DNA from 3 places in the Pseudarthrobacter sp. TE9888 genome. Region 1 is predicted to be linked to each of the others. Evidence: riboswitches for the same ligand, from Rfam matches in the RefSeq annotation. Region 1 holds a riboswitch; each other region holds the start of a gene.
The links. A riboswitch is a leader RNA that binds a small molecule or an ion and turns the genes downstream of it on or off. The one in region 1 is predicted to bind S-adenosylmethionine.
Positions count from the first base shown of each region.

Region 2: it holds a riboswitch for S-adenosylmethionine, as region 1 does, so the genes downstream of both, ACZ9J7_RS09890 (cobalamin-independent methionine synthase II family protein) here and metX (homoserine O-acetyltransferase MetX) in region 1, are expected to answer to the same signal.
Region 3: it holds a riboswitch for S-adenosylmethionine, as region 1 does, so the genes downstream of both, ACZ9J7_RS05520 (DUF1737 domain-containing protein) here and metX (homoserine O-acetyltransferase MetX) in region 1, are expected to answer to the same signal.

Region 1 is NZ_JBWBRD010000002.1:2,884,181-2,894,407, reverse strand. It holds gene ACZ9J7_RS13905 (zinc-binding dehydrogenase) at 1-1,027, opposite strand, end outside; gene ACZ9J7_RS13900 (MFS transporter) at 1,032-2,414, opposite strand; gene metX (homoserine O-acetyltransferase MetX) at 2,591-3,706, opposite strand; SAM riboswitch class IV at 3,719-3,834, opposite strand; gene ACZ9J7_RS13890 (bifunctional o-acetylhomoserine/o-acetylserine sulfhydrylase) at 3,969-5,294, opposite strand; SAM riboswitch class IV at 5,339-5,453, opposite strand; gene ACZ9J7_RS13885 (VOC family protein) at 5,607-6,245, shown strand; gene ACZ9J7_RS13880 (transposase) at 6,440-7,060, opposite strand; partial or broken gene ACZ9J7_RS13875 (IS110 family transposase) at 7,242-7,649, opposite strand; gene ACZ9J7_RS13870 (HNH endonuclease signature motif containing protein) at 7,924-9,717, shown strand; gene ACZ9J7_RS13865 (CPBP family intramembrane glutamic endopeptidase) at 9,805-10,227, opposite strand, start outside.
Region 2 is NZ_JBWBRD010000002.1:1,965,224-1,975,450, forward strand. It holds gene ACZ9J7_RS09860 (thioesterase domain-containing protein) at 1-717, shown strand, start outside; gene ACZ9J7_RS09865 (HAD-IIA family hydrolase) at 714-1,550, opposite strand; gene ACZ9J7_RS09870 (TrmH family RNA methyltransferase) at 1,621-2,283, shown strand; gene fbaA (class II fructose-bisphosphate aldolase) at 2,387-3,406, shown strand; gene ACZ9J7_RS09880 (DUF3151 domain-containing protein) at 3,407-3,826, shown strand; gene ACZ9J7_RS09885 (uracil-DNA glycosylase family protein) at 3,904-4,536, opposite strand; gene ACZ9J7_RS09890 (cobalamin-independent methionine synthase II family protein) at 4,748-5,956, opposite strand; SAM riboswitch class I at 5,970-6,074, opposite strand; gene ACZ9J7_RS09895 (adenylosuccinate synthase) at 6,338-7,627, shown strand; gene ACZ9J7_RS09900 (YegP family protein) at 7,806-8,177, shown strand; gene ACZ9J7_RS09905 (RNA polymerase sigma factor) at 8,451-9,002, shown strand; gene ACZ9J7_RS09910 (hypothetical protein) at 8,999-9,922, shown strand; gene ACZ9J7_RS09915 (CoA-binding protein) at 9,982-10,227, opposite strand, start outside.
Region 3 is NZ_JBWBRD010000002.1:1,047,160-1,057,386, forward strand. It holds gene ACZ9J7_RS05510 (hypothetical protein) at 1-227, shown strand, start outside; gene opgC (OpgC domain-containing protein) at 350-2,818, opposite strand; SAM riboswitch class IV at 2,986-3,101, shown strand; gene ACZ9J7_RS05520 (DUF1737 domain-containing protein) at 3,115-3,390, shown strand; gene ACZ9J7_RS05525 (rhodanese-like domain-containing protein) at 3,387-3,797, shown strand; gene ACZ9J7_RS05530 (O-succinylhomoserine sulfhydrylase) at 3,798-5,006, shown strand; partial or broken gene ACZ9J7_RS05535 (glutamate--cysteine ligase 2) at 5,110-6,338, opposite strand; gene ACZ9J7_RS05540 (IS1182 family transposase) at 6,484-8,043, shown strand; gene ACZ9J7_RS05545 (UDP-N-acetylglucosamine 1-carboxyvinyltransferase) at 8,231-9,754, opposite strand; gene ACZ9J7_RS05550 (energy-coupling factor transporter transmembrane component T family protein) at 9,873-10,227, opposite strand, start outside.

The DNA.
Region 1 (10,227 bases):
TCCCTTCCCGCCAGTACGCCAGGTACTTGGGGATGTCCCGCGCGGGAACGGCGTCACCCATGTAGGAGCCCAGCAGCCGCTTGCCGGCCCCGGCGAACTGCAGGGCCGGTACCGTCAACTCTGCAGAGGGGTGGGGCAGGCCCACCGAGACCACCGCGCCACCCCTGGTGACCTGCGCCAGGCAGGACGCGATCACAGCGGCCGAGCCCACCGCTTCGATGGCGACGTCGACGCCGTCGCCGGCTGCTTCCTCAATCAGCCGCCCCGCGTCCTCCGGCGTCCCCACCGCGGTGGCCCCGGCGTCGCGGGCCAGTTGGTGCTTCCCCTGGTTGGGGTCGATGGCGATGACGCTGGCGGCCCCTGCCAGGCGGGCCGCCATCACGGCCGACAGGCCCACGGCGCCCAGGCCGAACACTGCCACGGACTGGCCGGTGCCAACTGCGGCGGTGTTGAACACTGCTCCCATTCCGGTGAGCACGGCGCAACCAAACATCGCCGCGACGGTGTCCGGGACGTCGTCGTCAATCACCACCACTGATTCCCGCGCAACCACCGCGTAATCAGCGAAGGCGGAAACGCCCAGGTGGTGGTTGATCCGCTCCCCCGCCGGCGTCCGCAACAGTGCCGGACCATGGAGCAGGTCACCGGATCCGTTCACCTCAGCTGCCCGGTGGCAAAGCGCCGGCCGGCCGGCCAGGCAGGAGCGGCACTGGCCGCAGCTGGGCACGAACACCAGAACCACATGGTCGCCCACGGACACGTCGGCCACGCCGTCCCCCACGGACACCACCCGCCCCACGGCCTCGTGTCCCAGGGCCATGGGTAGCGGCCGGACCCGGGAACCGTCCACCACGGAAAGGTCCGAATGGCACAGGCTCGAGTAGGTGATGGAAACTCCGAGCTCACCGGCTCGCGGCTCCGGCTGTTCCAGCTCCTGCACCAGCAGCGGCCGGGACTCGGCGTAGCTTTGCTTTCCCCCGGCTGCGGCCGGGGCGGGAACGGTGGAGTAGAGGACGGCGGCTTTCATGGGCCTACTTCCTGCTGGCCGCGAGCAGGTCTGCCGTGCCCTTGGCGTCGGCGGCGTCAACATCGTGCAGCGAGATGCCCCGGGTTTCCTTCAGGAAGAAGACCGCGACGGCGGTAATGGCACACGCGATGAGCAGGTACACCGCTACCGGTACAGAGGACTTGTAGGTGCCCAGGAGCGAGGCAGCGATGATCGGTGCCAGGGAACCCGCCACGATGGACGTCACCTGGTAGCCGAGCGAGACGCCGGAATACCGCATCCGGGTCGGGAACATTTCCGCCATGATGGCCGGCTGCCCGGCATACATGAAAGCGTGGAAAACCAGCCCGATCATGATGGCCGCCAGGATGACGAAGTCGTTCTTGGTGTCCATCATGGGGAAGGCGAAGAAGCCCCAGGTGGCACCCATGACGGCGCCGGCCATGTACACGGGCTTGCGGCCGAACCGGTCCGACAGCTTACCGACCACGGGGACCACCGAGAAGTGGACGGCGTGGGCAACAAGCAGCAGGAGGAGGATCCGCGTGGTGTCGGCCTGCACCACGGTCTTCAGGTACGTGATGGAGAACGTGACCACCAGGTAGTAGAGGATGTTCTCCGCGAAGCGCAGGCCCATGGCGGTGAAGACGCCGCGGGGGTACCGCCGGAACACCTCGGCTACGCCGTAGCCCTTGTGGCCGGCGTCCACTTCCTTGCGGGCCTCCAGGAAGATGGGGGCGTCGTTGACCTTGGTGCGGATGTAGTAACCGATGATGACGATGACGGCGGACAGCCAGAACGCCACGCGCCAGCCCCAGCCCAGGAACGCGTCCTGCGTCAGTGTGGAGGAGAGGACGAACAGCACGGCCGTGGCGAGCAGGTTGCCCAGCGGCACCGCCGACTGCGGCCAGCTGGCCCAGAAGCCGCGGGACTTGCTGGGGCTGTGCTCGGCGACGAGGAGTACCGCGCCGCCCCACTCCCCGCCCACGGCAAAGCCCTGGGCGAACCGGAGGAAGACCAGCAGCGTGGGCGCCCAGTAGCCGATCTGCCCGAAAGTGGGCAGGCAGCCCATGAGGAAGGTCGAGACCCCCACCAGGATGATGCTCAGCTGCAGGAGCTGCTTCCGGCCGAACTTATCTCCGAAGTGGCCAAAGACGATGCCGCCGATGGGACGGGCAACGAAACCGACGGCATAGGTAAGGAAGGCGGCGATGATGCCGTCCAGTTCGGTGCCGGCGTTGGGAAAGAAGGCCTTCCCGAACACCAGCGTGGCGGCCGATGCGTAGAGGAAGAACTCGTACCACTCCACGACCGTGCCGGCCATGGACGCCGTCACCACTTTCTTCAGGCCTGAGGCCTTGACGTCGGTTTCCTCTGTACGCCTTGCGGCGGAGCTTTCCGTACTCATGCGAACTCCTTCGGCGTCGTCGTCGACACCACGGGGACCAGTCAATGGCAGACGGATGTGATGCACACCACGAAAGCCGGATTCGATGAGTATGGTCTGCCCGCGGGGCAACCTCAACGCCGATGAGTGCAGAAGGCATCTGCAGGAATGCACATTGCCGGCTGTTCGCCGGGGGTTTAGACCAGGAAGCTGCTCCGGAGCTGGCCGCCCAGCTGCCCGATTTCGGTCAGGAATCCGTCGTGCCCAATCGGCGCCTGGATGACATGGACATCCACGTCCCCGGGCAGGGCCCGGGCCAGTTCGTGGGACTGCGCCGGGAAATAGAGCCGGTCGGAGTCGACGGCGGCCACGAAGAACCGCGCCGTGGAGGCGGCCAGGGTTTCGGCCAGGGTTCCCCGTCCCCGGCAGACATCGTGGCTCATCAGCGCCTCGGTCAGGGCGATATAGCTGTTGGCATCGAAGCGCTTCACCAGCTTGTTGCCCTGGTGGTCCAGGTAGCTTTCCACCTGGTAGCGGCCCCGGGAGGCCAACACTTCCCCCTGCAGGGGCGACTCCGGCGCCTGGGGCTCCCGGCCGAAGCGGCCTTCCAGCTCCGCGGCGGACCGGTAGGTGATGTGGGCGATCCGGCGGGCGAGGGCCAGCCCCTCCTCCGGACACGGACCGCCGTAGTAGTCTCCGCCGTTGAAGTGGGGATCCTGCCGGATGGCCAGGGTCTGCGCCTGCGCGAAGGCAATCTGCTCGGCAGTACTGGCGGCTCCCACGGAGATCACGGCGCAGCGCTGCACCCGTTCCGGGTACGTCACGGCCCATTCCAGGGCCCGTGCGCCGCCCATGGATCCGCCGAGGACTGCGAACCAGTCCTTGATGCCCAGCTGGTCCGCGAGCCGGGCTTCGGCAACGGTGCTGTCGCGCAGCGTGACCAGGGGAAACCGGGAGCCCCAGGGTTTACCGTCCGGCGCGGGCGAGGACGGGCCGGTGGATCCGTAGCAGCCGCCCACGATGTTGATGGACACCACGAAGAAGCGGTCCGTGTCCACGGGAGCTCCGGGGCCGGCCAGCTGCTCCCACCAGCCCTCTTCGTCGGTGTCGCCGCGGGTCACATGGGTACTGCCGGTCAGAGCGTGCTCGATCAGGATGGCATTGCTGGCGTCCGCGTTGAGCGTCCCCCAGGTTTCGTAGGCCAGGGTCACATCCGGGAGGTATCCCCCGGCTTCGAGTTCCAGACCCCCAATGGAGGCGTAACGGACGATTCCATGTTCAGGGATGGTGGTTCGGGCGACGGTAACCGTCATGGCAAGACCTCTTCTACGCGCTTGCCTGCCGTCGTCTGACCGGCAGGCCAGGTCCTCACCCGGGGCACCCCACCGCGGATGGAGGGTTGCCGGCCAGCAAGCCGGGGCTGTCACTGGCACTCATGACCTGGTTCGAGTGTACGAAACACCCCCCGCTCCTGGCCAAGAGTATGACTGGTTGTGACTTCCCGGCTTGCTGCGCCCCCTGCCGGCCTCCTTACTGGCGGGCCGGCATCTCTCTCATGGGGGCCGGCGTCGTTCCTTAAGCCCCTTCGGTGCCCTTGGCGGCCCGGAAGCCTGCTTCCAGGTCAGCCAGGATGTCGTCGATGTGCTCCAACCCAACGGAAAGCCGGACCAGGCCGGGGTGCACCCCGGCCACAACCTGCTGCTCCGGTGAGAGCTGGCTGTGCGTGGTCGACGCCGGATGGATGACCAGGGAGCGCACGTCGCCGATGTTGGCCACGTGCGAGTGCAGCTCCAGGGCGTCGACAAAGCGCTTGCCGGCTTCCGCGCCGCCGGCCAGGTTGAAGGCGACGACGGCGCCCGTTCCCTTGGGCCCGTACTTGCGGCCTCGCTCGTACCACGGGCTGGACGGCAGCCCCGCGTAGGCGACGGATTCGACGTCGTCCCTTGCCTCGAGCCAGCGCGCCACTTCCGTGGCGTTCGCAACGTGGCGCTCCACCCGCAGGCTCAACGTCTCCAGGCCCTGGGAAATCAGGAACGCATTGAAGGGCGAGACAGCCGAGCCGAGGTCGCGCAGCAACTGCACCCGGGCCTTGAGGATGTAGGAGAGGTTGGCGCCGAGCGCGCCGCCTTCGCCAAGGTCGCGTGCATAGACCAGGCCGTTATAGGTGGGGTCCGGGGTGTTGAAGCCGGGGAACCGTTCCGGGTCCTTGCCGAAATCGAACCTGCCGGAATCGACGATGACGCCGGCGATGGCCGAGCCGTGGCCGCCCAGGTACTTGGTGGCCGAGTGGAGCACGATGTCCGCGCCCCATTCCAAGGGGCGGATCAGGTATGGGGTGGAAAGGGTGTTGTCCACGATGAGGGGCACGCCGGCCTGGTGGGCCACTTCGGAGATGCCTTCAATATCCAGGACGTCCTGGCGCGGGTTGGACACCACTTCACCGAAGAAAAGCTTGGTGTTGGGCTGCACGGCGTCGCGCCACTGGTCCAGGTTGTCAGGATCAGCCACGAAGGTCACCGAGATGCCGAACTTCTTCAAGGTGTGGGCGAACAGGTTGTAGGTTCCGCCGTAAAGGCTGGGGCTGGCCACGATATGGTCGCCTGCCTCAGCGATGTTCAGCACTGCAAAGGTCTCCGCAGCCTGCCCCGAACTCAGCAGCAATGCCGCCAGGCCGCCTTCAAGGCTGGCGATCCGTTGCTCGACGGCATCCTGGGTGGGATTGCCGATGCGCGTATAGATGGGTGCAAGTTCGGCCAGGGCGAAGCGGTTGGCCGCGCTTTCGGCGCTCGGGAACACAAATGACGTGGTCTGGTAGATAGGCAGGGCGCGGGCCCCTGTTGCGCTGTCCGCCTCCTGGCCAGCATGGATCTGGCGGGTTTCAAAAGACCAACCGTTGGACATCCAAATCTCCTTTGACATGGGCCCGGCATGCTCACCAGCAGTGCGGGCCGCGCTTGCTCCCGGCTGTTGCCGGAGAGCCAGGTCTTCACCCGGGGCACCCCACCGCGGATGGAGGGTTGCCGGCCAGCGAGCCGGGGCTTGGCGCTGGCACTCATGACCTGGGCCCAGTCTAGGAACCTGACGGTTGCCGTGGACAGCATTGTGACGAACATGGTCTTGCCCCGGGGCATTTGCACAGGGGCAAGACCACGCGAAATGCCAGTAAGGGTATCCTTAGCTGAGAGCCCGATCACAAAGTGCCAAGATGTTCGCATGCGCATGGATCACGTCTCTTACGCCTGTGAACACGATGGCCTCGCGGCCACTACCGAACGTATTGCAACTGCCCTCGGCGTTGAGGCAGTGAAGGGTGGCGTCCACCCCCGCTTCGGAACCCGGAATATGATCATCCCCCTGGCCGGCCACAAGTACCTCGAAGTCGTCGAGGTCCTGGACCACCCGGCGTCGGACAAGGCACCGTTCGGCCAGGCCGTACGTGCCCGCTCCGCTGCCGGTGGCGGCTGGATGGGCTGGTGCGTCGAAGTGGACGACCTCGCCCCCTTCGAGGAACGCCTGGGCCGCGCCGCCGTGAACGGCAACCGCAAGTTCCCGGACGGCCGCGAGCTGGTCTGGAAGCAGATTGGCATCCTGGGCCTCATCGCCGATCCCCAGGTGCCGTACATGCTCAAGTGGGAGGGCGATCCCTCTCTCCACCCGTCCCACGCGTACGAGAGCAACCTCAAAATGAGCTGCCTGACCATCGCCGGTTCCGCCTCGCGCGTTACCGAGTGGCTGGGCGAGCCCGTGGAGAAGCCGCTTGAGGACGTTGCGGTGGAGTGGGTGGCCCCGCACGGTACCCCAGGCATCCTCTCGGTCACGTTTGAGACCGCCAACGGAGCTGTCACCATCTGACCCTCCCCCGTTCCTCCCCGGACCATTTCGGGGAGGTCCCCGGCGTGTGCCCGGGCAAACTTCGGCCGCCATTGGGTGGTGACAACGGCGTCACCACCCAATGGCGGCCGAATTCACTTAAAAAGGTGCCCCCTGCGCCGTTACCAGGGCGCCAGCGTGAACCGCGCACACTTTGAATGATGCTCCTATAGCTGTCAATTGGTGTGGAGCCAGTCTGAGTAGCGTTGGAAGAAGTGGTCGTCGCAGGTGAGTCCGCGCTCGAATCTGGACAGTGTTGAGGGCCAGATGTGAAGGGTGTCGGCGGCTCTCTGGAGGGTGATGTTCTTGGCTGTGCGTAGGGCCCGGAGTTCCCCGGCTGCGGGCGCGGGGTGCGGGTGGAGCAGTTGATCGTAGATCTCGCGGGCGATGTAGCGTTTGAGGCAGCGGATGATTTCTTTGCTGGTTTTGCCTTCCTGCCGGCGTTTGCTGACGTAGGTTTTAGTGCGCGCGTCACAGCTCATGCGAACGAGTGCGATGTGGTGGATCGCTTTGTTGGCCTGCCGGTCTCCGCTGCGACTAAGGCGGTGGCGGGTAGTCTTCCCTGACGAGGCCGGGATCGGCGCGACGCCGACGAGGGCTGCGAACTTCGCCTCGGTGGTAATTCTTTCGGGGTTGTCTCCAACGGTGACCAGTAGCTGGCTGGCGGTGTCGGTTCCGACCCCGCGCAGGTCCCGGAGCATGGGCGCCTGGGCGGTGACGAGCGCATCGAGTTCGGTGTCGATCAGTGCCAGTTCCTGGTCCAGCGCGCGGTAGCGGCGGGCGAGGCGTTTGAGCACGATCGCGGTGGTGTTCAACGGATCGTTCAGATCCCCGCCAGGGCCGTGATTTTTCCAGCGCGGCGATTATCGCCGTGCCGGTCATGCCCCGGTAGCGGGCGCGCAAGGTGTCTGGGGCGGAGACAAGGATGCTTTTGATCTGGGTGATGACAGCTACCCTGGCCCGCATCGCGGTGGATCTCTCGGCACGCACTACACGCATGGCCTCAACGGCACCGTTACGCGCTTTCGGCAGCGATGTCCCAGAGCCCGCCAGGGCGGCTTCGGCTGCCTGGTAGGCGTCCAATGGGTCCGATTTGCCGTGGAGGCGCCGGTACTGCCGGTTAGGCCGCATGACCTCCAGGACCTGCAATCCTTCGCCGGTCAGGACCCGGGTCAGCTCGGCACCATAGGTGCCGGTGCCCTCGACCCCAATGGCCAGGACGGTGCCGAACGAGGTGATGAATTCGACGATCTTCCGGTAACCGGACCCGACAGCGAGGAATTCCTTGTCCGCGAGGTGCTCGCCGGTGTCGCTGATAACAGCGACGTGGTGCGTGTCGGAGTGGGTGTCGATCCCGGCGATGACTGTCAGAGAGTGCTTTGCCATGATGAAACTGCCCTGGCCTTTCCGTTGCGTGCGGTTGGGACGAATCGGGGCACGCCGGCCGGGTGGGCAGACAAGACAGTAATGGGGACTTATTCGAACAGGCTCCTATTAGGTCATGTCCACCTGGCCGCCGCGTTTCCTGCAGCTCGTGCCACGGTGGGCAGATCATTCACAAGACAAACCCTTCGAGAGGGCGTCAGTCAGAACCCAGAGTCACACCGCAGCACGAGCCAATTCCATCATTACTGTCAGTGCCTCGTTGGATGATGTGCATATGGGAATCAGCGATGGTGTTGGGGTGGTTTTGGAGGGTGTTCGCGCCTCTGTTGCTGCCCTGGATGCGCTCACTCTTGAGGACCAGAGCCTTGAAGATGCTGCATCGACCGCCGGGGGTGCCGGTGTGGATGTGTTGCAGCGGCGGTATGAGCTGTGCCTTGAAGGCTTGGAGCTGATAGCCCGGCTGGAAGCTCGGGTCGCCGCGCTAAAGTCCCGGCAGGCTGCCCGAGCCGTTGAACTGCAGGAGGCGATGACGTCACCTGACGCCTCGGTGCAGGACCGCACTTACGCGCAAATGTCCGTGGTGGAGGAGATCGCCGGTGTCCTGACCATCAGCTCCGCGGCAGCGGGGGCGTTGGTGGAGCAGTCCCGCCGGATTTGTTTCCTGCCGCTGGCGTTCGAGGCACTGGCTGCGGGCGCGATGTCGTGGCAGCACGCCCGGATTGTCGCGGACGAAACCGAGAGCCTCGATGGGACTGGTGCGGCGTCTCTGGTGGCACACTTCTTCGACCCCGACGCACCCCATGCTTCACGGGGTGCCGCTCCGGGTGAGCTCATTTCGTCCCGGTTCCGGGCCAAGATGCGGGGCTGGCGGGAACGCCACCACCCCGAATCGATCGAGAAACGCCATGCAAAGGGGGTGGCTGACCGGCGGATGGAATACACCCCTGACAAGGACGGCATGGCCTGGGTCTCGCTCTACCTCCCCGGCGATACTGCGTGTGCGATCTGGAACCGGACCACCGCCACGGCCCGCGGACTGCAGGGGCCCGATGAACCCCGCACCCTCACCCAGCTCCGTCCCGACATCGCCGCCAGCCTCCTCCTCGCCGGCCAGGCGGCGGGTGGTCGGATCACCGGCACCACAGCCACCGGGACCGGTGCCGCCAGTGTGACCGCGGTGGGGAAGGTTCCTGCTCCGCGGGCCGATGTGCTGGTCACCGTGCCGGTGTTCGCGCTCCTCGGCCTTACCGATGAACCCGGCGTACTGGATGGTTTCGGGCCGATCCCGGCGTCCATGGCACGCAAACTTGTCGCCGACGGGGCGGACTCGTTCTACCGGGTCCTCGTCGACCCCCGGGACGGGGCACCCTTGGAGATCGGCCGCAAAAACTACCGGCTCACCGGGGCCATCAAACACTGGATCCGCATGCGCGACACCACATGCACCTTCCCCGGCTGCACCAACAAAACCCCCGACAACGAAACAGACCACCTACAAGCGTGGGAACACGGCGGCACCACCAACGTCAACAACCTCGCACAGCTCTGCCCCAAACACCACCGACTCAAACACCACAGCCAATGGACACCCGACCCGGCCACGAGCAAGGACCCGCCCGGCTGGACCTCACCCACCGGACGCCACTACAACCCCGAACGCCAGGACCCCGAACCAACCCACTGGCCGCCGGGAATCCTGCCGCTGGAGGCAATCGTGGGGCACACCGATGCGTCAGGTCCGCCCGAACGCACAGCTGGCCGTGGCAACAGTGGTCAACCCAATGACACGCCTGGACTCAGCGACGCCCCAGAACTTGCTGACACCGTTCCACTGGCTGCAGCGCCAACGTGGCGCGGGTTGCATCTGTCGGAAGATATCCCTTGGCAGCAGGTCATCGCATCGATGCCGCTGTGGCCTGATCCGCCTGTCGAAGAACCGCCAGGTGAGAACATGGTGGACCCCGGCGAGCTTTGCCCCGCTGATCCCCTGTGGGATGAGTTCCATGCAAAGTCTTTCGAGCTGCCCGCTGACCCGCAGGCGGACTGGCAGCTGCTGCTGGGCATGTGAAGGTGGGTGGTGTTGGGCATTGCGGGTACACAACACTTGTGCCGCGCAGGTAGCCACTAAGCCCCCCCCTGCCAGGCCGCGGCGGCGCTAGCCCAGCCCTACGGCCTTACCGAAGAGGCTAAAGCCGACGAATGCCACAATGTCCAGCAGCGCGTGGGCGATGACCAGCGGCATGACGCGCTTGGTGCGGGTGTAGAGCCAGGCGAAGACCACCCCCATCACGGCGTTCCCAATGAAGGGACCAAAGCCCTGGTAAAGGTGGTAGCTGCCACGCAGCACGGAACTCACGGCGATGGCCAGTGGCGTGCTCCAGCCGAACTTCCCGAAGCGGTCCATCAGGTACCCCACCACAATGACTTCCTCCAGCACCGCGTGGCGCATCGCCGAGAGGATCAGGACAGGAACGGTCCACCAGTACGCGTCGAGGGCACTGGGGATGATGGCGGTGGTGATGCCGAGCGCCCGGCCGGCCGCGTAGAGCCCCAAGGACGGTATCCCGATCAGCGCGGC
Region 2 (10,227 bases), 920 kb from region 1:
GCCCGGCTCGCCGCCGTCGGATATTCCAACCTGGGGCTGAACGTCTCCGAGGTGGTCGCCGCGATCGCCGACTACGTTGCCGCTGAGAAGATCACCAAACTCTTTTTTTACGGGCACAGCTTCGGCGGGATGCTTGCCACCCAGGTGGCGGCCCGGCTCCTGGCCCTGCAGGGCCTCCAGGTGCAGTTCATCCTCCTTGACTCCAGCCCGTACAGCGCCCACGACGTCCTGGACCAAAGCTGGTTCGACGGCGTTGTGTTCCTCTACGAGAGCGGCGTCAGGTTTCCATCCACCCTCCGCGGCGGGTATGAACTGGGGGAGCGGATCATCCACAAGGACGAACGGAGCTGGCGGCAGATCCTCAACCAGACACTGGAGCAGCTCTCACCCATTGCCCCGTCCAATGTCCTGGTCCAGACGGAGTCCGCCTACATCTACCACTTCGAGGGACGGCAGTTCGCCGGGCAGCTCGGCACGGCCAGGATGGCCTACCTGGGCAACCCGAAGGACGCCACCGTGGACTACGAGACCGCATCCGAAACCTGGGCCGTGGTCTACAAGGACAACATGGTTTCAAGCAGCCTTCAGACCACCGGGGCAGTACCCGCCCATGCCAGCCCGGGCTGGAATCCGCAGATCTACCGGCCCATGGTCACGGGACTGCTGGACGAGTACTTCCCGCTGCCCCGGGGCGGAACCCGGGTCAGTATCTTCTAGATCTGGTTCTTCAGGTCCGCTACGGAGTTGAGCACCTGGTTGGGCCGGAACGGGTACGCGGCGATGTCGTCCTTGTGCGTGATGCCGCTGAGGACCAGGACCGTGTGCAGGCCGGCCTCCATGCCGGCGATGATGTCCGTGTCCATCCGGTCACCGATCATGGCCGTGGTTTCCGAGTGTGCGTCGATCTGGTTCATCGCAGACCGGAACATCATGGGGTTCGGCTTGCCCACGATGTACGGTTCGCGGCCGGTGGCCTTGGTAATCAGGGCCGCGATGGCACCAGTGGCCGGCATGGGGCCGTCCTTGGAAGGGCCGGTTGCGTCCGGGTTGGTGGCGATGAACCGGGCGCCGGCGAGGATCAGGCGGATGGCCATCGTGATTGCCTCGAAGGAATACGTGCGCGTCTCGCCGAGCACCACGAAGTCCGGGTTCTGGTCGGTGAGGATGAAGCCTGCCTCGTGCAGCGCCGTCGTCAGCCCTGCCTCGCCGATGGTGTAGGCACGGTTTCCGGACTCCGCCCCGCCGGCGGAGACCTGGTCCTTCAGGAACTGGGCCGTGGCCAGGGCTGACGTCCAGATGTTCTCCTCCGGGATCTCGAGGCCGGAGGCACGCAGGCGGGCTGCGAGGTCGCGGGGCGTGAAGATGGAGTTGTTGGTCAGCACCAGGAACCGCTTGGACGTATCCACCCAGCGCTGGATCAGCTCGGCCGCGCCGGGAATGGGCTGGTTTTCGTGCACCAGGACGCCATCCATGTCCGTCAGCCAGCACTCGATCTCCTGGCCGCTGCGGTATACCGCGGGGTTGCCTGTTACCTGGTCCTCGTCTGCCATGCCTGCCTCCGCCTGTGATGGTTGCCCGAAGAGTCCAGTCTAGTGTTGAAGGGTGAACCAAACGCCCGGCATGACAGACGAACCCGACCACCAGCCCGGGGAGGCCGCACCCGCAAAGGCGGAGGTCGGCGTCGGGCCCTGGGAAGGGGAACTGCCGGAAGGCGACCACTGGGACCCTGACCTCCTGGCCGACGGCGACCGGCGCAATGTGCTGGACAAATACCGCTACTGGAAGCATGAGGCGATCGTCGCGGAGCTGGACTCCCGCCGGCATAACTTCCACGTGGCCATCGAAAACTGGCAGCACGACCTGAACATCGGCACCGTGGTGCGCACCGCCAACGCCTTCCTCGCCAAGGAAGTCCACATCATCGGCCGACGCCGGTGGAACCGTCGCGGCGCCATGGTCACCGACCGCTACCAGCACGTCCGGCACCACCCCACCGTTGAGGACTTCGTGCAGTGGGCGCAGGGGGAGGGACTCGCGATCATCGGGATCGACATCTTCCCCGACTCGGTGCCCCTGGAGACCTACGAGCTGCCGCGCGACTGCGTACTGGTGTTCGGGCAGGAGGGCCCGGGCCTGACCCCGGAAGTCCACCAGGCCGCCGCCGCCACCCTGTCCATCGAGCAGTTCGGCTCCACCCGCTCCATCAACGCCGCGTCCGCCGCGGCCATCGCCATGCACGCCTGGATCCGCCGGCACGTCTTCAACCAGCACCCGGGGGCGTAACCCAGAGCACTCCCAGCCCGGGAATGACTAGGATGGTGCCAAGCCGTAAGCGGTCTACTTGAGGGTCATCCACCCACAGACGAAACTCAGCAGAGGAGCCAGCATGCCCATTGCAACCCCAGAGATCTACGCCGAGATGATCGACCGCGCGAAGGCCGGCGGATTCGCCTTCCCCGCCGTCAACGTCACGTCCTCGCAGACGCTGAACGCCGCGCTCCGTGGCTTCGCCGAGGCAGAGTCCGACGGCATTGTGCAGGTTTCCACCGGCGGTGCCGCCTACTGGTCCGGCGCCTCCACCAAGGACATGGTTGCCGGTTCCCTGGGCTTCGCGGCGTTCGCCCGCGAAGTGGCCAAGAACTACGGTGTCAACATCGCCCTGCACACGGACCACTGCCCCAAGGACAAGCTGGACGGTTTTGTCCTGCCCCTGCTGGCAGCCTCCGAGGCTGAGGTGAAGGCCGGCCGCAACCCGCTGTTCAACTCCCACATGTGGGACGGCTCCGCAGAGACCCTGCAGGAGAACCTGAAGATCGCCCGCGACCTGCTGGCCCGCACCGCCGCCGCCAAGATGATCCTCGAGGTGGAGATCGGCACCGTCGGTGGCGAGGAAGACGGCGTCGAGAACGCCATCAATGACAAGCTCTACACCACGGTGGAAGACGCCCTGGCGACCATCGACGCCCTCGGCTCCGGCGAGAACGGCCGCTACATCACCGCCCTGACCTTCGGCAACGTGCACGGCGTCTACAAGCCCGGCGGGGTCAAGCTGCGTCCGGAGATCCTCAAGGACATTCAGGCCCAGGTGGGTGCCAAGATCGGCAAGGACAACCCGTTCGACCTCGTGTTCCACGGCGGCTCCGGCTCCTCCGACCAGGAAATCGCCGACGCCGTTTCCTATGGCGTGATCAAGATGAACATCGACACCGACACCCAGTATGCCTACACCCGTCCGGTGGCGGACCACATGTTCAAGAACTACGACGGCGTCCTGAAGGTTGACGGCGAAGTGGGCAACAAGAAGACCTACGACCCCCGTGTCTGGGGCGCCTCCGCCGAAGCCGGCCTGGCAGCCCGCGTGGTGGAAGCCACCAAGCAGCTCGGTTCGGCCGGAAAGACCTTCTAGATGTCGGATGAGTTCCGCAAGAACCTGATGGGGCCGGAGCCCACGCTCCTGCCCGCCGAGACTGAGGTCAACGCGCAGTTGGAGGCCGGGCACGAGGCCCTGGACCTGGTGGAAAAGCACCCCACGTCCTCGCTGCTCTGGGCCGTGCTGGCTGAGGAGGCGTGGACAGAAGGACGCACCATCGACTCCTACGCCTACGCCCGGGTTGGCTACCACCGGGGCCTGGACGCGCTGCGCCGCAACGGCTGGCGCGGCGTTGGTCCCATCCCGTGGGAGCACGAGCCGAACCGCGGTTTCCTGCGCGCGCTCTACTCCCTGGGCCGGGCGTCATCGGCCATCGGCGAGGCCGACGAGCCGGAGCGGATCGAAAAGTTCCTCAACGACTCGGATCCCACCGCGAAAGCGGCCATCGAGGGCTAGATTCGAATAATACGACGGCAGGTCACCTTCCCAAGGAAGGTGACCTGCCGTCGTCGTAGGTTGAGCCTGCCGAAACCCTAGGCTTTACGGGCGATACCTGTGCGGGCCATGGCGTCGGCATAGGCCGCGCGCATGTCCTCGAGGTACTCCTCCTGGCGCGCGGGGGAACCGGCGAAAGCACGGCCGCTGAGGGAACGCACCTTGTAGGTCTTCAGGCCGCGGCGCCACAGCAGCGGAACTTCGGTCTTCAGGAGAGCATTGGCCAACCGGTTGGCTTCGGTTCCATGCGCCACGATGACCGAGGCACGGGGCACCAGGGCCAGGAACTTCAGCAGCGGCTTCAGGCCCGCCTGGATCTGGTCCGGGGTGAACTTGCCGTTGGCTTCGCCGGTGACGTGCCAGGGGTGGACGTTCCACGGCATCACGAACTCGGGGCGCAGGCCCAGCTTCCACTGGAGCCCCAGCATGCGGGTAGCCGCGTCCTGGTCACCGGCCGTGATGAATCCGGACGGGTCTGCCTCGCCGATGTTGGAGAACAAGCTGATGATGCGGCATTCGTCGACGTCATGCATCGGGTCCACATAGGGCACCACGGTTCCGGGCTTGGCCTCCTGCAGGGAATCACACAGTTCGTTGACGGCTGCAACGCTGGGTTCGTAGCGGCGGCTCATGAGCTGTTCGTGGAATGTTTCTGGGGCCAGGGCTGTCATGAAGTGCTGGGTCTCCTGCGGGGATTGGCGTTGCTGCCGCCACGGAAATGGGCACGCGGGGGCGCGACACATCAGCGGCGGTTGATTGGGGTGGGCCGATTCCTGGTCGGCCTTACCCAGTTTAGCAAGCCCCGGGAAACGAAACGCCGGTCTCGTGCACCTGACTCAGCCAGGGCACGGAACCGGCGGGTTCCCGCTTCGCCTCTTGCAGCTACCAGAGGCGGCTGGTGGCGCGGCGGGCGCCCTCGCCGAGGGCCTCCAGCTTGGCGAAGGCGATCTGGGGGTGCACCCTGCCGCCCAGGCCGCAGTCGGTGGAGGCGATGACGTTTTCGCGGCCCACGACGTCGGCAAAACGGACGATGCGGTCGGCAACGAGGTCAGGGTGTTCCACCACGTTGGTGGCATGGGACACGACGCCCGGGATGATGATTTTGCCCTCGGGGAGCTTGGTGTCCTCCCATACGCGCCATTCGTGTTCGTGGCGGACGTTGGCTGCCTCGAAGGAGTAAGCGCCGGCGTTGACCTGCAGCACCGAGCCGATGATGTCGGCGAACGGGATGTCCGTGGTGTGCGGGCCGTGCCAGGAACCCCAGCAGACGTGCAGCCGGATCTGTTCCTGCGGCAGGTCGCGGAGGGCCCAGTTGGTGGCCTCCACGCGCAGCTGGATGAACTTCAGGTAGTCCTCCAGGCTGGGCTCGGGATTGATCTGGTCCCAGCTCTCGGCGAGGGACGGATCGTCGAGCTGCACCGTGAGGCCGGCGTCGACGATGGCCTTGTATTCCTCCCGCATGGCATCGGCGCAGGCGTAGACAAGTTCCTCATCCGACTTGTAGTACTCGTTGGCCACGCGGGCGCAGGAGCCGGGAGAGAGGGATGCTACGAAGCCGTCGGACAACCCGGCGGCGGCGAGGCCGGTCTTCAGGTTCTTGATGTCCGATGCCACCAGGTCCTGGCCCGTGTAGGTCAGGGGTCCGGCGATCTTGGGCTGGGTCACGCTCTTGCGGTGGGACAGGATGCCCGAGGAGGGGTCGTTGTAGGCCTCGTTGAACGCCTGCCGGTCGCGCCGGTCGGGGAAGGAAGTCAGGACAATGTTGCCGGGGGAGGAGCGGTGCACCTGGGCATCGGCCCAGCGGTCCACGTTGGTTGGCTCCAGGCCGCCCAGCCGTGCGAAGGAGTAGTTCCACCAGGCACCGTAGTCCACGGAGTTGGCCATCGTGTGCCCGTATTCGCCGTCGTTGGGAATGTCGATGCCGAGGTCCTTCTGGCGCTGGACCACATCCACCACGGAGGTTTCAAGGAGGTCCAGGAATTCCGGGGTGATGCCATCGGTTTCCTTGGCGGCATTGGCGGCGATGAGTTCAGGGGTGCGGGGCAACGATCCGGCGTGGGTGACGCGGATGTGGTCGGTGTTCAGGGGCATGCTGGAATCTTCCTTTCCATCGGTCCTGGCAGTAGCACCTTCGGCCCGCAGGAATCCTGCTGGACCGTGGTTGCTGCGGCGTCATCGAGCCAGGTCTCTCGGCCGCTCCGGATGGTTCACTCTCAGATAAATGGAGAGACCCGCCTTGGGGCAAGTCTGCGCCGCTTTGTGTCGCGCCTGTTTTGTGGCGGGCCACAACAGTGGACAAAGTGCCCTATCGGCTAAACTTGGGTGGTAAGAGCCCCGGAACTCTTGCTTCGCTGCGCCGTGCTGCGGCTGTGCGAAGGCCGGTCTGTTCGGGGCATTCTCATGAACGGCGCTGCATGGGCCTGCCACCTGGTGGCCGGGCCCGGGCGGCCCGAACGAATGGGGGAGGATCCCATGCCAGCAATTGTGATCGTAGGAGCCCAGTGGGGCGACGAAGGAAAAGGCAAGGCCACCGACCTGCTGGGCGGCCGTGTTGACTACGTCGTCAAGCCCAACGGCGGCAACAACGCCGGGCACACCGTCGTCGTAGGCGGTGAAAAGTACGAACTCAAACTTCTGCCGGCAGGCATTCTCAGCCCCAACGCCGTTCCCGTCATCGGCAACGGCTGCGTGGTGAACCTGGAGGCCCTCTTCCAGGAAATCGACGGACTCCAGGCGCGCGGCGCCGACACCTCAAAGCTGCGGGTCTCCGCCAACGCCCACCTGGTGGCGCCCTACCACCAGGTGCTGGACAAGGTGACCGAACGCTTCCTGGGAAGCCGGGCCATTGGCACCACCGGCCGCGGCATCGGTCCCGCCTACATGGACAAGGTGGCCCGGCTGGGCATCCGCGTCCAGGATGTCTTCGACGAATCGATTCTCCGCCAGAAGGTGGAAGGCTCGCTGCGGCAGAAGAACGAACTCCTGGTCAAGGTCTACAACCGCCGCGGTGTGGTGGTGGACGAGATCGTGGAGTACTTCCTGTCCTTCGCCGAGCGGCTCCGCCCGCTGGTCATCGACAGCACCCTGGTCCTGAACTCCGCGCTGGACGAGGGCAAGGTTGTCCTGATGGAGGGCGGCCAGGCAACATTCCTGGACGTGGACCACGGCACCTACCCGTTCGTGACCTCCTCCAACCCCACCGCCGGCGGCGCCTCGGTGGGCTCCGGCATCGGCCCCACGCGGATCTCCCGCTCCATCGGCATCATCAAGGCCTACACCACCCGCGTTGGTGCCGGCCCGTTCCCCACGGAGCTCTTCGATGAGATGGGCGTCTACCTGCAGAAGACCGGCGGCGAATTCGGCGTCAACACCGGCCGTCCCCGCCGCTGTGGCTGGTACGACGCGGTCCTGGCCCGCCACGCCTCCCGCGTCAACGGCTTCACGGACTACTTCGTCACCAAGCTGGACGTCCTCACCGGCATCGAGCAGATCCCGGTATGTGTCGCCTACGACGTCGACGGCGTGCGGCATGACGAGATGCCCATGACGCAGACCGAGTTCCACCACGCGAAGCCCATCTTCGAGTACTTCGACGGGTGGACCGAAGACATCACCGGAGCCCGGACGCTGGCGGACCTGCCGGAGAACGCGCGCAATTACGTCCTGGCGCTGGAGAAGCTTTCCGGAACCCGGTTCTCCGCCATCGGCGTTGGCCCGGACCGGGACCAGACCATCGTGGTGAACGACCTCATCAACGACTGACGACTCCTCCCGAAACGGGGGGATTACGACGGCGGCAGGCCACCTATTGCAGGTGGCCTGCCGCTTGTTTTGGCGGCGGAAAACGAATTTACACAGGCTTAACGCGCGCGGTCTTGTGAGGCTTCCGGTGCCGCCGCCAGACTCGTCTGTACCACCTGGTGCCCAAGGAAGGATCGTCATGGCCGGAAAATTTGAAGCATTCGTCGACGCTGATTCGTTTTTCCGGTTCCGGCTCCTGGCTCCGGACGGGGCCGTGATCGCCGTCTCCGGCCCTTTTGAGGACAAAGCCGCCGTGGTGGCGGGGATAGCCGCGGTTCGCGAATGTGCCGGAACCGGCCTGGTGACCGACCTCTGTCCCGCCGGGGCCGTCTCCCGTCCCGCGCCCGTACCCGCAGCAGCTGCTGCCGCTTTGCCGGCGGAGCTTCCCGCCGCCGTCGTACCCGTATGCGGCGAGGAGCGCACGCCCGCCCTGGTGCACGCCTTCGTGCTGGCAGGGGCACCCCGCAGGCACGCCAGTGTGCCCCGTTGGACCAGGACAGCAACCCGCTGAAAAAGATTTCGAACTTTTTTTGAAAAGGCGTAACCCCCCGGGCAGCCGGAGCGATTACCTCTATGAAGCGCCGGCCTGGAACCTGTCCCCCATCACGTTCCAGGCCGGCTCTTTTATCTTTCCGCAAGGGTGGCCGCCCAGGCTTCGCCCGTCACTGGCCCCGGCCGTGGCGCTTCGGGCTGTGCGGTTACTGGCGGGTAAAGTGAGGGCAGCGTTCCGGATGTACTGAACGCTGCCCTGCCACCACCCTTCTTGACGGAAAGCACCACGTCAGTGACCGATGCACAGACAGACGAGGCCCCGGGCCAGCCAGTTTCCGGGACCGCTGCCTTCAGCCTGGTTTATAAGACGTACGCATCACAGGTTCTGGGCTATCTCACGGCCCGGGGAGTCGAGGATCCGGAGGCCGCCATGCAGGAAGTGTTCCTGTCCGTGCTGCCACGTCTCGGTACCGTGCGGGGAGGGGAGTCGGGGCTGCGGACCTTTATCTTCTCTGTTGCCCACGCCCGGATGGTGGATGACCACCGCCGCCAGAGCCGGACTCCGGTCAAGCTGTCCTTCGAGCCCGAGCTCGACCAGCGCCAGGACACGTCGGCGGAGAAGGAAGCCCTGCAGCGCATCGAACCCCGGGAAGTCCTCAGGCTGCTGGACGGGCTGCCCCAGGACCAGCGGGACGTTCTGTCCCTGCGCCTGGTGGCCGGCCTCACGGTGGAACAGACGGCGGAGACCATGGAAAAGAGCGCTGGTTCGGTGAAGCAGCTGCAGCGGCGCGCATTGCTGAAACTCCGGGAACTTGCCGCAGTGAAGGAGTACCTCGCGCCATGACGCCTGCCCAGGATAACCTTGCCGCCCTTGTCGACGACATGCTGCAGGACGTCGGCTTCGAACTGGATGCGGACCTTCGCGGGGCCCTCCATTCGCTGGGCGCCCTGGCGTCCGTGCCCACGCCCGAGCCCACCGGGGAGCTCGCTGCACTGCTCACGGCAGCCGGGCCCATCCTCGGGGAGGGCCCCGTACCCGGCGGCGCGCCCGATGCCGCAGCCGGAGAACGTGAAGTTGGGCAGGACGATGAGCCTCCCGCCGATGAACTGGCCCGCCGCCGCCGCAGGCACCGTCCCACCACGCTGGGGCTTGTGCTGGTGGCCGGAATGGGGCTGGGAGTTGGCGGGGTAGCCGCCAGCTCCACACCTCACGGGAGCAGCCCCGTGGAGCAACTGCTGGAGGATTTGTCGCCCTGGAGCAATTCGGTGAGCGGTCCGTCGGCCGCGGGCTACGGCTACCGTGCTCCCAGGCTGGCTTCCGACGGGGAACTTGCCGCAGGCCCGGAGGCTGCGGCCGGTGGGGCCAGCGACGCCGCCAACCTTGCCTCCCGCCTCCTGCCGGACCACGACGGAGCTCCCCGGCACACGGGGCATGTGCACACAGGCACGCCGCACTGTGCCGGCCCGGTCAACCACGAAGCAGCCGGCGGGATGTGTACGCCTGCCGGGGCAGGGGCTGTCCCGCAGGGCAACGGAGCCGGCCGCGGCAGGGACGGCCAGGGAGCTGCGGCGGAAGAAGTGCCGGCAGGACCAGCCGCCGCAAACCAGGGGAAGGCGGGCACCCCGGCTTCAGAGACTGCGGCCGCAGCGGCAGGTGCGGCCAACGGGCCGGCAAAACCCGCCGCCGGAGTGGTCCAGGGCCAGGCAGGTCCCCAGGGCGCGGGGCAGGGAAACGTTCCGAAGCCCACATCTCCGGCGAAATAGTCGAAACAGCAACAGCGGGCCCGTTGAACGGACCCGCTGTTGTCATCTTCAGCAGCTGGTCAGGCCATGACCTGGCGCTTGGAGGAAATCACGCCGGTATCGAAACCGGCCAGGTGCAGGCCCCCGTGGAAGCGTGCATGCTCGATCTTCACGCAGCGGTCCATCACCACGTTCAGCCCTGCGGCTTCCGCGCCTGCCGCGACGCCTTCGTGCCAGGACCCCAGCTGCAGCCAGAGTGTTTTGGCGCCGGCGGCCACGGCCTCGTCAAGGACGCCCGGAAGGTCGTCGTGCTTGCGGAACACGTC
Region 3 (10,227 bases), 1.8 Mb from region 1:
TCCAAGAAGCCACCTACGCCGACCAGGCCTCCGAATCGAGCCTCGACCGCGACCGCCTGTATGGGCTGTACACCAGCTGGTGCTACGTCAACGAACAGCGGGCCGGCACCGAGTCCAGCTTCTGGGCTGCCATGAAGCACCGGGTCTCGGCCCGTCGCAACGGGCTGCGCATGAAGGGACCCGCCGCGGCGGACTACATCATGAGCAGCTATCCCCGGCTGGTCTAAGCCCGACGGCTTGCCAGTGCGGCGCCGGGCACCCGGTCCCCCAGGATTACATGCTGTGGCACTTTTGTGCCGCAGCATTTTTCATGCCCGGGCAGCCCCTCCTGCCGACGTGGCTGCTCCGCCTAGGTGGGGATGATCCGGAATAGGAACCTGGTCCGGACCATCACCCACAGGAGGCCCAGCACCACGGCGTAGGCAGCGGTGTTGAGGAAGATGCTCTGCTGCTGCAGCGCCGGGATGTTGGCTACGACGGCGATCAGCACCACGTGCATGATGAACACGTAGAGCGTGGCGCGGCCCAGCGGGATCAGGAACCAGCCCAGGGCCCGCTGTACGGGTTTCCAGTAGGCGCTGAGGAAGGCGTAGGCCGCTACCACCAGGACCAGGACGTTGAGCAGGCGGCCGGGCGCCAGGTAGGTCCGGCCGAACAGCGCGTCATACATGGCCCGGTAGGTGGCATCCGGCATGAGCGCCAGCCGGACGTCGTAGTTGTTGGCCAGGTACGGGTTGCCCCAGGACAGGAAGGCCAGTGCGAATGCCGCCGCGGTGCAGGCGGCCACCACCCAAGTGTGCGCCGCGAGCCACGCGACGATGCTGCGGCGGTGGTAGCCGGCAACCAGGCCTAGGACGAAAAGTACCTGCCACACCAGCAGGGGGAACGAGTCCTCGAACTGCGACGGCAGGAGCCGGAACCTGGTCACCGCCCCGGCCGCATACACAGCGAAGGACGCCAGCAACACCCAGATGGCCTTACCGCGGTTGAGGGCGGCGAGGATCAGGGGGCTGACCAGCAGCAGCACCACGTAAAGGCCCATGACGTTGAACTGCCAGGGCCCGAACTGCAGCAGCACGATGGCCGGAAGCACCTGGGGCGGCACGGGGAACTGGAACAGCGAGGACATGCCCGCGTAGAGGTCGTAGGTCCGTCCCGCGCCGCTGTGTCCGGCGCCGCCGGTTCCCTGGTCCACGAACGTGGTCAGGGCCTCGGTGTGGAAGAACGGGAGCAGGGACAGCAGGAAGACGCCGACCAGCACCGCCAGGGCAGTGACATAGAGCTTCCCGGCCCGGCGGGACGTCAGGTCCACCACCCGGCCGAAATCCTCCTTGGCCTTGGGCCCGTACACCATTCCCACCACCAGGCCGGAGAACAGGACAAACAACTCAGCGCCTGACACGAAACCCACCGCCTCCTGGGTGAGCAGCTGGAACAGCGAGGCTAAGCCCAGGTGGTTGACCACCACGAAGACAATGGCCATTCCGCGCAGCAGGTCCACCCGGGAATCCCTGGCGGAAGGATCGTGGTAGCTCCAGGACGTGGCGGCGGTGATCCGGCGCGGGACCTGCCACAGTGCCACCAGGAGGATGACCATGGCGGCAGCGACAGTCCACGCGGCCACCCCCGTAAGTGTGTTGGCGCGGACGTACGTGCCTACGGACGTCACGTCCGTGACCGGGCCGGTGACCATGGGCGATGCCTTCAGCCGGTCCAGGGCGGCCTTGGCGATGTCCGGGCTTCCCGTGAGCAGCCAGCTGATGCTTGCAACGCCGGTGTCCCGCGTGCTGGTCCGTTCGTCCCACACCACGGCGGCCGTCCCGGCGAAAGCGGGAGAGGTGGCAGTTGACACTACCTGGTCCCACCAGCCCGTCTTGATGTCCCGCTCGGGCGCCCCGCCGGACGCCGGGCTGTAGAACGCCGAGGTCTGGAGCAGGAAGGGCTTATTGCGTCCTTCGGCGTAGGTGCCGTAGAAGTTTTCGCTGCCGGAGGCCGTCAGCATGTCTTCAAGTTCGCCCGCATGCGGAAGGGAGTTGACGGCCGCCGCTCCGGCAGTGTCGTCATGGTAGGACGCCAGCCCCACCCAGTCGACGGCGTCGTCGCCCGGGTAGTAGGGAGCGTAGGCGCTGTCGCTTCCGTTCCAGGTTCCGTCCCCGTTCGTGTCCAAAAGGGCAAACCCGTCGCTTCCCGGCTGCGGCGCATTCCGGTTCCGGTCGAAGGGGTAGTCCTTCCCCACGTACGGCGCCCACACCATGGTGGCCCGGCCGCCGTCGTCCTTCTTGAAGGCTGCCGCCACGGCCTGGAAGGCCTGCCGGTACGTGGCCGGCTGCTGGCCCCAGGCCACCCAGCTGGCATTCATGTCAGGGGCGAAGCGGACCAGGAGTTGGCCCTTGAATCCCGAGGTCAGGTCATGCACCTGCGCTGCGAACGCTTCCGCCTCCGCGGTGCCGAGCTGGTCCAGCGGCACCGACGGCTTGACCGTGAGCAAGGCGTGGGCGCCCTTGGCTGCGGTCTGCTGCAGGAAGCCCTCGATGTCATTCCGCTCGGATTCGCGGTACGGAATGGTGATGTCGTGGCCGAAGAGCGCCGGGCTTGCGCCCAGCCGGTCGCTGAAGCCCGTGGCCGTGTCCTCACCCCATTCGAGGACCGCCCCCAGCCAGGGTTTGCCCTTGTCCGGTGTCGGTCCGGCCGCCTGCGCCGGGGACGCCGGGGCCACCACTGCCAGGAGGGCGATGAAAACGGCGGCCAGGAAGGCCGCAGCGGAACGCGGACGGTGACGCCGGATGGCGGCGTGGTGGTGCGATACGTGTGCCCGCATGCTGACAAGGACCCCCCGGTACTCATTGCTCTGGATACGGGGCGGCGCCCCCCGTAAGAACTTTATCGGTCCGCGGCAGTCCCCGCGCCGCGTGGCGGGCAGCTCAATGACGGAACATGACGACGGCGGCGATGCGGCTGGGCGCGGCAGGTGTTACGTTTTTGGGGAGTAATGAGTACCGGCGCCAAGCCCTGACTTGCCGGTCGGCAACCCTCCCTTTCGCGGCGGGGTGCCTCAGGTGAATACTCGGCATATCGACCGATTCGAGCTGCAAGCGTGAAAGAAGGAGATCCGTCGTGTCCGACGCACCCGCCCCTGACGAAAGACTGTCCTACCGCCTGATTACCGGCGCGGACACCCGTGAATTCTGCGAGCGGATCTCCGCCGCACTCGCCGACGGCTACGTCCTGCACGGCAGCCCGGCGGCAACCTTCAACGGCACCAGCGTCATCGTGGCGCAGGCAATCGTCCTTCCGGCCGCGATCGCCTCAGCCGATGCCGCCGTCGCCACCGCGGTGGACCGGCTCGACGCCGACCTTGAGGGCGACTTCGACGGCGAGGGCCACGCATGAGCTACGCAGGAGACCTGACGCCGCAGGAAGCATGGGCCAAGCTGGAGGAGGGCGCCATCCTGGTTGACGTCCGCACCGAGGGCGAATGGGCCCACATCGGCATCCCGGACACCAAGGCCACTGACAACGATCCACTGTTCATCCAGTGGACCTTCCCCGGCGGCATCCCCAACCCCGACTTCGTCAAGGACCTCCAGGCGCAGGCGCCGGAGAATCCCCAGGCGGAACTGCTCTTCCTGTGCCGCTCCGGCCAGCGGTCCATCGCGGCGGCAACGGCCGCCACCCAGGCCGGCTTCACCGCGTACAGCGTGCTGGAGGGCTTCGAAGGCGAGCCGGACCGCTACGGCGAACGCACCGTCAACGGCTGGAAGAACCGCGGCCTCCCCACCAACCTCGGAAAGAACTAAGTGACCTTCAACCCAGACGCCCCCGGTTGGAACCCCGATACCCAGGCAGTCCGCGGAGGACTGGACCGCTCCAACTTCCAGGAAACGTCCGAGGCCATCTTCCTGAACTCCGGGTTCGTCTACGAATCCGCTGCGGCAGCCGAACGCGCCTTCACGGGCGAGGACGAGCGCTTTGTCTACTCCCGCTACGGCAACCCGTCCGTGGCCACCTTCCAGGAGCGGCTCAGGCTGCTGGAAGGCACCGAAGCCTGCTTTGCGACGGCGTCGGGCATGTCCGCCGTGTTCACCGCGCTGGGTGCCCTGCTGGCTGCCGGCGACCGCGTAGTGGCCGCCCGGTCACTGTTCGGTTCGTGCTTCGTGGTCCTGAACGAGATCCTGCCCCGTTGGGGTGTGGAGACGGTCTTTGTGGACGGCCCGGACCTGGACCAGTGGCGCGAAGCCCTGTCCAAGCCCACCACTGCCGTGTTCTTCGAGTCGCCGTCGAACCCCATGCAGGAGATCGTGGACATCGCCGCCGTCAGCGAACTGGCCCATGCGGCCGGTGCCACCGTGGTGGCGGACAACGTCTTTGCCACTCCCCTGCTGCAGCGCTGCGGGGACCTCGGCGCCGACGTCATCGTCTACTCGGGTACCAAGCACATCGACGGGCAGGGCCGGGTAATGGGCGGCGCCATCCTGGGCACCAAGGAATTCATCGACGGACCGGTGAAGCAGCTGATGCGGCACACAGGCCCCGCGCTTTCCGCTTTCAACGCCTGGGTCCTGACCAAGGGCCTGGAGACCATGGGCCTGCGCGTCAACCACTCGTCTGCCACCGCGCTGCGCCTCGCCGAGTGGCTGGAGGAACAACCGGCGGTGGGCTGGGTGAAATATCCGCTCCTGAAGTCGCACCCGCAGTACGGGCTGGCCGCGAAGCAGATGAGTGCCGGCGGAACGGTCCTGACCTTCGAACTGGCCCCGACCGGCGGGCGCTCGGGCAAGGAAGCGGCATTCGCCCTCCTGGACGGGCTGCGGATCATCGATATTTCCAACAACCTCGGTGATGCCAAATCCCTGATCACGCACCCGGCCACCACGACCCACCGCGCCATGGGCCCGGAGGGGCGTGCCGCGATCGGCCTGAGTGACGGGGTGGTCAGGCTCTCGGTGGGGCTCGAGGACCCGGAAGACCTCCTCCGCGACCTCGAGCAGGCGCTGAAGCAGATCTAGGCTCTTTGTTCATGACGCGCAGATTCCATGGCGCGCCCCGTATGCGCGCAGCGGGATGGAATCTGCGCGTCGAAGCGGAAACGGCGCCTCGATCCTTGCTCCGCTAGGCCTGCCGCACGCGCAGCAACTCGGGGGTGTCCGCCACGTCTGACAGGTCCAGCGCGTCGCGCATCGTCAGGTGGACGGCCTGCCGCACCACGGCACCGAATCCCATGTCCTCGGGCGGCTGCCCGGCCAGGGCCTTATCACGGGCGCGGCGCTGTTCAGCGGCCCCTGTCCCGCGGGCAATGATGTCCTCCACCCCCTGCCGGGCCAGGGCCAGCTCGCCCTGTTCAGCCAGGACGGGCGCCAGGTAGTCCACCAGGGAACGGACCACATCCGCGGCCGGCGCGGGCCTGAAGTTGCCGAAGTCCAGGAGTTCGCCGCTCAGCCCGGCACTGCTGGCCTGCCAGGACGCCATCCGCAGCAGGACGGTGGGTGCGGGAGCAGGATCCACGTCGTCGCGCCATTCCCGGCCGGCGGATTCCACCAGGGCGCGGACCAGCACGGCGATGAGGGCTGCGTCCTCGGCACGGAGGCATACGTCCGCCACCCGCACTTCCACCGTGGGATGGTTCCGGGAGAGCCGGGCGTCGAAATACAGCATGCCCTCATCGAGCATGACGCCGCTGTCCAGCAGCCGTGTCACCACCCGGCGGTACGCAGGGTACGTTCCGTAAATGCCTGCCGGGCCCGCCGTGGGCCAGCGGTTCCAGGCCTGGGTGCGGTAGCTTTCGAAGCCGGTGGGGACGCCATTCCAGAACGGCGAGTTCGCACTCAGCGCCGTGAGCACCGCCAGCTTGTCGCGGATGCGGTCCAGGACGGCCACGCCTTCTTCCGGCGATTCAATGAAGGTGTGGACGTGGAAACCGCAGGTCAGCTGTTCCTGCGCGGTGAGGCCAAAGCGTTCCAGCATCCTGGCGTAGCGCGGGTCCGGCGTGGTGTGGCTGGGCGACGCCACAGGAGAGGTGGCGAGTGCCGCAACCCGGGCCCCGTGCTTTTGGGCTGCCTGGTCCGCCAGCGCCCGGCCGGCCCGGATCTGCTCCAGCAGGCTTCCGTAATCGGTGCACGGCCGGGTCTGTGTCTCGATCTGCTCAAGCTTGAGCTCGGCACTGAGGCCCATTTCGTCGTCGTAATCCGCCTGGTTGCCGGCATGCCTGCCGTCCAGCTCCGCGGGAGCATCGTCCGCTGCCACGCGGTGGCTGGCGAGGAGGGCGTCGGCCAGGGCAAGCGGCGCTCCCCGGACTCCGGATCAACAATCAGGAGTTCTTCCTCGACGCCGAATGTACGCATACGAATATTCTGCCGCGCCCGCCTGGCATTCGAAGGGGCGCCGCACTTCATGACGAAGGATGAATGCCTAGGAGACTGCTGAACTAATCGGCGGATGTGGGGCGCGTCGACTGGACTGGTGGGTCTGGTGGTTAAGACTTGTCATATGCAGGGACGCGAGGACGCGCAACGAGGGTATTTGGATGTGGAGGCACTGGCCGGGGAGTTGTTGGCTCCGGGCAGTGTTTTCGCTTTTCTGGCCAAACATCGGGGGCGGTTGTTTCCGGATTCGATGATGGAGGATTTGTTTCCGTCGCGGCGGGGCAGGCCGTCGGTTCCGGCGCCGGTCATCGGGTCGGTGCTGGTGCTGCAGGCATTGCAGGGCCTCTCTGACCGGGAAACCGCCGAGGCGTTGACTTTTGATCTGAGGTGGAAGGCCGCTTGCGGCTACGGGCTGACCGATACCGCGTTCCATCCGAGCACGCTGACGTACTGGCGAAAGCGGCTGGCCGCCTCGTCGGATCCGCACCGGATCATGGAAGCCATCGCCAAAGTCGTCGCGGAAACCGGGGCTTTGACGGGCAAGCGCCGCAGAGCGGTGGATTCAACGGTCCTTAACGACGCGGTCGCCAGGCAGGACACGATCACGCAGCTGATCGCCGCGGTCCGCCGCTTCGGCCGGGACATCCCGGGCGGACAAGAACTCGTGACCGCCCACGCCACGGGCTATGACTACATCCGCACCGGTAAGCCGGACATCGCCTGGGATGACCAGGACGCCAAAGACGGGCTGATCTCCGCGCTGGTCACCGACGCCCTGGCGTTGCTGGCCGCGGTCGACCCCGAAACGCTGGACGGAAAGGCTGCTGATGCCTACGCTCTGCTGGCCCTGGTCGCCGGGCAGGACGTGGAACCGGCCGAGGACTCCGACGGGACCGACGGGCGATGGCGGATCGCCCGGAAGGTCGCCCCGGACCGGATGATCTCCACCGTTGACCCCGACACCCGGCATGCGCACAAGACCCAGTCCAGGCAGCAGGACGGATACAAGGCCCACATCGTGATCGAACCCGACACCGGGCTGATCACCGCCGCGGAACTGACCAAGGCCTCCGGCCCGGAAAACAGCGACGGGGCCGTCGGTGCCCGGCTGATCGGCATGGATTCCACGATCGCCGGCACCAGCCTGGACGTCCTGGCCGACTCGGCCTACGGCACGGGGGACATGCTCGCCGCCCTCACCCGTGCCGGCCACACCCCGGTGATCAAACCATGGCCCCTCCGCCCAGCAGTCGAAGGCGGATTCACCCTCGATGACTTCACCGTCGACGAAGCAGCCGGCACCATGACCTGCCCGCACGGACTCACCCGCAACATCACCACCAAACGACGGGTCACGTTCGGCGCCGCCTGCACAGGCTGCCCCCTCCGGCACCGATGCACCACCTCACCGCGAGGACGCAAAATCGTTCTCCACGAACATGACGCGCTGCAACGGCAACACCGCCAACGCGCCAAGAACCCGGCCTTCCAGGACGACTACCGCACCCACCGGCCCATGGTCGAGCGGTCCATCGCATGGCTCACCCGCGGCAACCGACGCGTTCCCCATCGCGGCATCAACCGGAACAACGCCTGGCTCCAGCTACGGATCGCGGGACTGAACCTCCGCCGCCTCCTGAAGCTCGGACTCACCGCGGAACAGGGATCCTGGGCCATCGCTTGAACCCGGAAACCAGGACCAGGCCTCTCACAGCCAGCCAAAACAACACCCACTACCCGGCCACAGGCACCAAAAGCCCGGAACCACCCAAAATACTTCAACCCCAGAAACCCCAACCCACAAAAGGAAGGGCTGGCCCGACAGCGAACGCCACGGACCAGCCCTACAAAGCACTTAGTTCAGCAGTCTCCTAGTCCTGGAAGTATTCCACCTTGGCGCCAATGGTGTTCAGGCGCTCCGCCAGGTCCTCGTAACCACGCTCGATGACATAGATGTTGCGCAGCTCGGACACGCCCCGCGCGGCCAGCATGGCCAGCAGCAGGCAGGCGGCGGGGCGCAGTGCCGGCGGGCAGCCGACCTCCGCGGCGCGCCACTTGGTGGGCCCGTTGACATAGATCCGGTGCGGGTCCAGGAGCTGCACCTGCGCGCCGAGCCGGTTCAGCTCCGTCAGGTAGATGGCCCGGTTTTCGTAGACCCAGTCGTGGATCATGGTCTGGCCGTGGGCGTTCGCAGCGATCACGGCGAAGAACGGCAGGTTGTCGATGTTCAGCCCGGGGAACGGCATGGGGTGGATCTTGTCCTCGGGGGCACGCAGCTCAGAGGGCTTGGTGGTGACGTCCACCAGGCGGGTGCGGCCGTTGCGGGCCATGTATTCGCCCGAGACTTCAAGGTTCTGGCCCATCTGTTCCAGCGTGGCCAGTTCGATTTCCATGAACTCGATGGGGACCCGGCGGACCGTGACCTCGGAGTTGGTGACGATGCCTGCCGTGATAAGGCTCATGGCCTCAATGGGGTCCTCGGAGGGGAAGTACTCGATCTCCGCGTCGATTTCCGGCCGGCCCGTGATCTTCAGGGTGGTGGTGCCCACACCCTCGATGGTGACGCCGAGCATCTGCAGGTAGAAGCACAGGTCCTGCACCATGTAGTTGGGGCTGGCGTTGCGGATCACTGTGGTTCCCGACCGGTGCGCCGCGGCCATGATCGCGTTCTCGGTGACGGTGTCCCCCCGTTCGGTGAGGACGAAGGAACGGTCCTCGGCGTCCGCGGCCGGGGCCTGGACGGTGTAGAAACCGGCGGTGGCCTCCACCGACAGGCCGAACTCACGCAAAGCCTGCATGTGGGGCTCCACGGTGCGGGTGCCCAGGTCGCAGCCGCCGGCATACGGCAGGCGGTACTCCCGCGACTCGTCCAGCATGGGGCCGAGCAGCATGATGACGCTGCGGGTCCGGCGGGCAGCGTCCACGTCCATGGCATCCAGGTCCAGGACGGCGGGCCGGCGCAGGCGGAGATCGGTGTCGTTAAGCCAGGTGCACTCCACCCCGATGCTGGTGAGCACCTCGACGATGCGGTTGACTTCCTCGATCCGGGCCAGCCGGCGGAGCACGGTGGTGCCCCGGTTGATCAGGCTGGCGCACAGCAGGGCCACGCCGGCGTTCTTGCTGCTGTTGACGTCCACGGCGCCGGAGAGGGTGCGGCCACCCTCCACCCGCAGGTGCGTCATCTTCGGCTTGCCCACGTTCACGATGCTGCGGTCAAATATGTTTTCCAGCCGCTGGATCATTTTCAGGCTCAGGTTCTGCTTGCCCTGTTCCATCCGGGCCACGGCGCTTTGGCTGGTACCGAGTTCGGCGGCCAGCTGGCCCTGGGTCCACCCCTTCTCGCTCCGGGCGTCCCTCAGCATGGCGGCAACGTGTTCAGCGGTTTCCTGAGTCATACCACAAATATATCATAAATGAGTTATCACCCCCCTTGCTAGGGATTAGTGGGGGACGTCACCCCTGCCCTACCCATTCGGTGCGATAGGGAAGTATGCGTAGCGTTTTTGGCGGACGTTAGCTGCCCAGCCACACCATGTTCCACGTGCCTGCCGAGACAGCTGCTGCCAGGGCAAGCCCGGCCACCAGCACACCGCCGGCAACCACCCAGGAGTCCAGCGGGCTGAAGGTCGATTCCCTGGCCCACGTCCGCCGGCCGCCGCCGAATCCCCGCGCTTCCATGGTCACGGCGAGCCTGGACGCACGGCGGATGGCCTGCACCAGCAGACCGAAGCTCTGGCCCAGCGTCGCCTTCACCCGCTGGCCGAGGCTGCCGCGGGCGCCCACGCCCCGGGCACGGCGCGCCATCCCGATGGTCTGCCACTCCTCTGCCATGAGCCCCACCAGGCGCATCGCGGCGAGGGTGCCCAGG